DNA from 2 places in the Micromonospora sp. WMMD980 genome. Region 2 is predicted to be linked to the other one. Evidence: predicted binding sites of a transcription regulator. Region 2 holds the regulator's gene; the other holds the start of a gene.
The links. The regulator HrcA, encoded in region 2, represses chaperone genes, less so after heat shock. The targets are predictions, from matches to a motif close to GGTTNGCACNCTCNNNNNGAGNGTGCNAACC.
Positions count from the first base shown of each region.

Region 1 (3,405 bases), 6.1 Mb from region 2:
GGCGCGCCGGCCACCCGGGTCAGCACCAGGCTGGCCGGCTCGTCGCCGGCCAGCCGCAGGTCGCGGCGCAGCTTCTCCGGCTCCAGCGCCGACCCCCGCTTGAGGATCTCCACCCGGCCGATCCAGCGCTCCCGCAGCAGGGCGCGCAGCCGCTTCAACGAGAAGGGCAGCACGTCGGTGATCTCCAGGCAGCGGGCGAACGGGGTGGGTCGCGCCACGTCGGCATAGAGGTAGGCGATCGACGGGTCCGCGAGTGTGGCGTCGAGGTCGGCGGACAGCTCCGCGACCAGGTGGGCGCGCACCACGGCCGGGTCCGGGTCGTACAGGAACCGCCGGGCCGGGCCCACCGTCGCCTCGTCCGCTCCGGTGCCGGTGAGGTGATAAAAGGGGGCCCCTCCTCTACCGGAGGCGTTAACCGGGGGCCCCTCCTTGCTCCGCAGCACTGTGGCGCGGCGGGGGACGCCGGCGAGCGGGCCGCACCAGAGCGCGGCCTCCACCAGGTCGCCGTCCACGCTCACCCACTCGGCCTCGGCGCCGGCCGGGATCAGCGCGTGGTCCAGGCCGGGCGCCACCTTGACCACGGTGTGCGGCACCCGCGCGGCCAGCCCGGTGACGAAGTCCCACGGCGGCGAGTAGGCGTTCGGGTCGAAGATGCGCCGGCCGGTGCCGGCCCGCCGCCGCGCCGGGTCGCAGAACGCGCCGTCGACCCGGGACACGTCGAACGCGGTGGCGTCGCCGCACTCGACCGTGACCAACTCCGCCAGCCCGGCCGCCTCGGCGTTCGCGGCGGCCATCGCGGCGGTCACCGGGTCGGCCTCCACGCCGTACACCCGGATGCCGGCGCGGGCCGCGGCGAGCGTGTCGGCGCCCAGCCCGCAGCCCAGGTCGGCGAGGCGGGTCACGCCCGCGTCGCGCAGCCGGGCGGCTCGCCGGTCGGCTACCGGCCGGCGGGTGGCCTGCTCCAGCCCGGCCCGGGTGAGGAACATCCCGGCTGCTGCGGCGCCGAACTTGCCGGCGGCCCGGCGGCGCAGCTCCGCCTGGGTCAGCGCCGCCGCCGCGAGCCCACCCGGGATCCCGGCCGAGCGCAGCGCGGCCGCCGCCGCCAGCGGGTCGCCGCCGGCCACCTCCGCCGCCGCCGCGAGCGCGGCCGACCCCTCGGGGGTACGCAGCGCGGTGAGCTGGTCGAGATCCACCCGACCATTCTCCCGACCCGCCGTGGAGGCGACACGGTGGGCGTGGCGCTGGCACTCTCCTTGACGGAGTGCTAGCCGAGGAATAACCTGCGATTAGCACTCTCACCCTGAGGGTGCCAACCCTCGGGCTCTGGTGCCCGCGGGTTGAACGCCAGGCGGACCGGCACCCGCGACGACGGCCCCGCCCGGTGGCATGTGGCAGATTGACGCTGGTCGGCACGCCGACCGGTAACGACACCAAGTACCCCAGGAGGGTATGCCCGTGACTACCGCGACCAAGGTTGCGATCAAGCCGCTCGAGGACCGCATCGTGGTGCAGGCGAACGAGGCCGAGACCACCACCGCCTCGGGCATCGTGATCCCCGACACCGCCAAGGAGAAGCCGCAGGAGGGCACCGTCCTCGCTGTCGGCCCGGGCCGGATCGACGACAAGGGCAACCGCGTGCCGGTCGACGTGAAGGTCGGCGACACCGTTCTCTACTCGAAGTACGGCGGCACCGAGGTCAAGTACGCCGGCGAGGAGTACCTGGTGCTCTCCGCCCGCGACGTCCTCGCGGTCATCGAGAAGTAAGCAACCGATCAGTGTCGTTGCCCCGGTCCGGCTCGCCGGGCCGGGGCAACGTCGCTTCGAAGGGATACTGATGGCAAAGATCCTGAGCTTCTCGGATGACGCCCGGCACCTGCTCGAGCACGGTGTCAACGCCCTCGCGGACGCGGTCAAGGTCACCCTCGGCCCGCGCGGGCGCAACGTCGTCCTGGACAAGAAGTTCGGTGTGCCCACGATCACCAACGACGGCGTGACCATCGCCAAGGAGATCGAGCTCACCAACCCCTACGAGAACCTCGGCGCGCAGCTGGTCAAGGAGGTGGCGACCAAGACCAACGACGTCGCCGGCGACGGGACCACCACCGCGACCGTGCTGGCCCAGGCCATGGTCCGCGAGGGCCTGCGCAACGTGGCCGCGGGCACCAACCCGACCGGCCTGAAGCGGGGCATCGACGCGGCCGCCGCCAAGGTTTCCGAGGCGCTGCTCGGCAAGGCCGTCGAGGTCGCCAGCAAGGAGTCGATCGCGCACGTGGCGACCGTCTCCGCGCAGGACGCCACGATCGGTGAGCTGATCGCCGAGGCGATGGAGCGGGTCGGCCGCGACGGCGTGATCACCGTCGAGGAGGGCTCCGCGCTCACCACCGAGCTGGAGGTGACCGAGGGTCTGCAGTTCGACAAGGGCTTCATCTCGCCGAACTTCGTCACCGACGTGGAGTCGCAGGAGTCGGTCCTGGAGGACCCGTACATCCTGATCACCACGCAGAAGATCTCGGCGATCGAGGAGCTGCTGCCGCTGCTGGAGAAGGTCCTCCAGAACAACAAGCCGCTGCTCATCATCGCCGAGGACGTCGAGGGTCAGGCCCTTTCCACGCTGGTGGTCAACGCCATCCGCAAGACCGTCAAGGTCTGCGCGGTGAAGGCCCCCGGCTTCGGCGACCGCCGCAAGGCGATGCTGCAGGACATGGCGGTGCTGACCGGCGCCGAGCTGGTCGCCCCGGAGCTGGGCTACAAGCTCGACCAGGTCGGCCTGGAGGTGCTCGGCACCGCCCGTCGCGTCGTGGTCGACAAGGAGAACACCACTGTCGTCGACGGTGGCGGCCAGTCCGCCGAGGTCGCCGACCGGGTCGCCCAGATCCGCAAGGAGATCGAGGCCTCGGACTCCGAGTGGGACCGGGAGAAGCTCTCCGAGCGGCTGGCGAAGCTCTCCGGTGGCATCGCGGTGATCAAGGTCGGCGCGGCCACCGAGGTCGAGATGAAGGAGCGCAAGCACCGCATCGAGGACGCCATCGCCGCGACCAAGGCCGCGGTCGAGGAGGGTACGGTCCCGGGCGGCGGCGCCGCGCTGGCCCAGATCCTCCCGGTGCTCGACGACGACCTGGGCTTCACCGGCGAGGAGAAGGTCGGTGTCTCGATCGTGCGCAAGGCGCTCGTCGAGCCGCTGCGCTGGATCGCCCAGAACGCCGGCCACGACGGTTACGTGGTGGTGCAGAAGGTCGTCGGCCAGGAGTGGGGCACCGGCCTCGACGCCGCCACCGGCGAGTACGTCGACCTGGCCAAGGCCGGCATCCTCGACCCGGTGAAGGTGACCCGCAACGCGGTCTCCAACGCCGCCTCGATCGCCGGCTTGCTGCTCACCACCGAGAGCCTCGTGGTGGAGAAGCCGGC
Region 1 covers NZ_JARUBE010000003.1:6,324,729-6,328,133, forward strand. The annotation lists gene O7618_RS30025 (class I SAM-dependent methyltransferase) at 1-1,193, opposite strand, end outside; gene groES (co-chaperone GroES) at 1,450-1,764, shown strand; gene groL (chaperonin GroEL) at 1,835-3,405, shown strand, end outside.
Region 1: the regulator HrcA is predicted to act here: its motif matches at 1,285-1,315, upstream of groES (co-chaperone GroES).

Region 2 (3,405 bases):
ACAGCGGCGCCGACACGTCAGGCGTGCCCGTTGAAGGCGTCACGCATCCGGGAGAAGAAGCCGCCCTGCTTGGTCAGCTCGGCGACCTCCTCGCCCCGGGTCTTGGCGAAGTCGCGCAGCATCCGCTCCTGGTCGGCGTCGAGTTTGGTCGGGGTGCGCACGTCCAGGTGGACGTAGAGGTCGCCCCGACCGGTGCCGCGCAGGTGCGGCACGCCGCGGGCGCGCAGCCGCAGCGTGCTGCCGGGCTGGGTGCCCGGCTTGACGTCGACGACCTCCTCGCTGTCGAGCGTCTTGATGGTCAGCCGGGTGCCGAGCGCGGCGGCGGTCATCGGCACGGTGACCCGGCAGTGCAGGTCGTCGCCCTTGCGGGAGTAGACGTCGTGGGTCCGTTCGTGGATCTCGACGTAGAGGTCGCCGGCGGTGCCGCCGCCCGGGCCGACCTCGCCCTGCTGGGCCAGCCGGATCCGCATGCCGTCCTCGACGCCGGCCGGGATCTTGACGGTCAGCGAGCGGCGGGTGCGCACCCGGCCGTCGCCGGCGCAGGTCGGGCAGGGGTGCGGGATCGTGGTGCCGTAGCCCTGGCAGACGGTGCACGGCCGGGCGGAGACCACCTGGCCGAGGAACGTCCGCTGCACCGACTGCACCTCGCCCCGACCACCGCACGCCTCGCAGGTCGCCAGGTGGGTGCCGGCGGCGGTGCCGGCACCGGAGCAGGTGGTGCAGAGCACCGCGGTGTCGACGGTGATCGGCGCCTCGACGCCGAACGCGGTCTCGTTGAGGTCCAGCTCCAGGCGCAGGATCGCGTCGGCGCCCGGCCGGGTGCGCGGCCGGGGACCCCGGCTGCCGCCCGCCGCGCCGCCGAAGAACGCGTCCATGATGTCCTGGAAGCCGACGAACGGGCCGGCGCCGCCCGGGCCACCCGGGCCCGCGCCGCCACCACCCGGGGCGAGCGGGTCACCGCCCAGGTCGACGATCTGCCGCTTCCGGTCGTCCGAGAGGACCTCGTACGCGGCGTTGATGTCCTTGAACTTCTCCTGTGCCTCCGGGTCCGGATTGACGTCCGGGTGGTACTGCCGCGCCAGCTTGCGGTAGGCACGCTTGATGTCGTCGTCGGAGGCGTCCCGGCTCACGCCGAGAATGCCGTAGTAGTCCCTGGCCACTGCGTCTGGTGTCCTCATGTTCGTCTCACGTCCGCGCCGGTCGTCGGCCCTGACTGGTCAGTTCTGGGCCAGCAGCTCGCCCACGTAGCGTGCCACGGCCCTCACCATGGCGATATTGCCGGGGTAGTCCATCCGGGTCGGCCCGAGCACGCCGAGCCCGCCCACGATGGTGGCGCCCGGCCCGTATCCGGTGCTGACCACCGAGGCGGCCCGCAGGTTGTCGATCTCGTTCTCGTCGCCGATGAGCACCCGGGTGGTGTTGCTCGGTTCCGTCTCGCCGATCAGCTTGAGCAGCACGACCTCCTCCTCGAGCGCCTCCAGGATGGGGCGCAGCGAGCCCTGGAAGTCGAGCAGGCCGCCCCGGGTGAGGTTGGCGGTGCCGGCCAGCGCGATCCGTTCCTCGTGCCGTTCGACGAGCGTCTCCAGCAGCACCGTGGAGAGCGTCGTCATGGCCGGCCGCAGGTGCGGCGCGGACTCCTCGACCAGTGCCTGCACCAGCGGCGGCGTCTCGGCGAGCTGGCTGCCGACCAGCTTCTCGTTGACCAGCCGGCGCAGGTCGGTCACGTGCTCGGCGGGGACCGGCCCGGGCAGTTCGACGAGCCGCTGCTCGACCCGCCCGGTGTCGGCGATCATGACGACCATGAGCCGGGTGGTGGAGATCGGCACCAGCTCCAGGTGGCGCACCTTGGACCGGGCCAGGCTGGGATATTGCACCACCGCGACCTGCCGGGTCAGCTGGGCCAGCAGCCGGACCGTGCGGTGCACCACGTCGTCGAGGTCGACCGCGCCGACCAGGAAACGCTCGATCGCCCGGCGCTCGGCCGGGCTGAGCGGCTTGACCCGGGAGAGCCGGTCGACGAAGAGGCGGTAGCCGCGGTCGGTGGGCACCCGGCCGGCACTGGTGTGCGGCTGCCGGATGTAGCCCTCCTCCTCCAGCACCGCCATGTCGTTGCGCACGGTCGCCGGCGAGACGCCGAGCTGGTGCCGCTCGACGAGGGCCTTGCTGCCCACCGGCTCCTGCGTCGAGACGTAGTCCTCGACGATGGCGCGCAGCACGGCGAGCTTGCGGTCGTCGAGACCCATCTCCCCACCTCCTGACGCACCTCGGCCGGGCGACGCGCGGCATCCGCCGGGCGGCTGGCACTCGACTGTAGCGAGTGCCAGTCTACGTCGGCACCCCCGCCGACGCGATGATCAGTGCCGGACCCCCGGTCCGCCCGCCGGTACGGCCCGGCGCGCCGGGGCCGAACAGCCCTGGTGTCGCTTGCTTCCGGGACCTACCGTGACGTGCATGACTGAACCTCCTCGCCCGCCCGGAGCGGGGGATCCCAACCCCCAGCCCGACCCGACCTCGCCGTCGGCCCCCTACGGCTCGTCGCCGACCGACGAGCCCCCCACCGCACCACTGTCCGGGGCTCCGGGCGGAGGCGGCTATCCCCCGCCCGGTGACTATCCGCCCCCGGGCGGCCAACCTCCGGCGGGCGGCTACCCCCCGCCGGGCGGCTACCCTCCCCCGGGCGGCTACCCGCCGCCGGGCGGCGGCGCGCCGGGCTACGGTGCCGGCTACCCCGCCGGCGGCGCCTACGGCCCGGCCGCCTACGCCAACAACGACGAGAAGACCTGGGCCCTGGTCGCGCACTTCGGCGGCGCCGCCGGCGTGATCATCGGTGGTGGCCTCCTCGGTTGGGTCGCCCCGCTGATCGCGCTGATGACCCGGGGGCAGCAGTCGCCGACCGTCCGCGCGCACGCCGTGGCGGCGCTGAACTTCCAGATCACCTGGGCCGTCGCCGGCGTGCTGGCCTGGGTGCTCACGCTCGTCACCTGCGGCATCCTGTTCTTCGTCCCGATGCTCGTCTGGCTGGTGCCGCTGATCTTCGGCATCATCGGCGGCGTCAAGGCGAACGACGGCGTGCTCTACCGCTACCCGATGAGCTACAGCTTCACCAAGTGACCCGGTCCGGTCGGCCGAGGTCCTCGGCCGACCGGACCGGTCAGGGCAGCAGGTCGCGCACGACGGCGTCGGCGAGCAGCCGGCCGCGCAGCGTGAGCACGGCCCGCCCCTCGGCGTACGCGCCGGGGTCGAGCAGCCCGCCGGCCCGGGCCCGTTCGGCGCCGGCGCGGCCGGCGTCGTCCAGCACGTCCAGCGGCAGCCCGGAGGCGAGCCGCAGTCGCAGCATCACGTCCTCCATGTGCCGCTCGTCGCCGGTGAGCCGCTCCCGGGCCAGCGCGGGCGACGCGCCGGCGG
Region 2 covers NZ_JARUBE010000003.1:183,315-186,719, reverse strand. The annotation lists gene O7618_RS01360 (16S rRNA (uracil(1498)-N(3))-methyltransferase) at 1-16, opposite strand, end outside; gene dnaJ (molecular chaperone DnaJ) at 18-1,160, opposite strand; gene hrcA (heat-inducible transcriptional repressor HrcA) at 1,218-2,243, opposite strand; gene O7618_RS01345 (DUF4870 domain-containing protein) at 2,452-3,111, shown strand; gene hemW (radical SAM family heme chaperone HemW) at 3,152-3,405, opposite strand, start outside.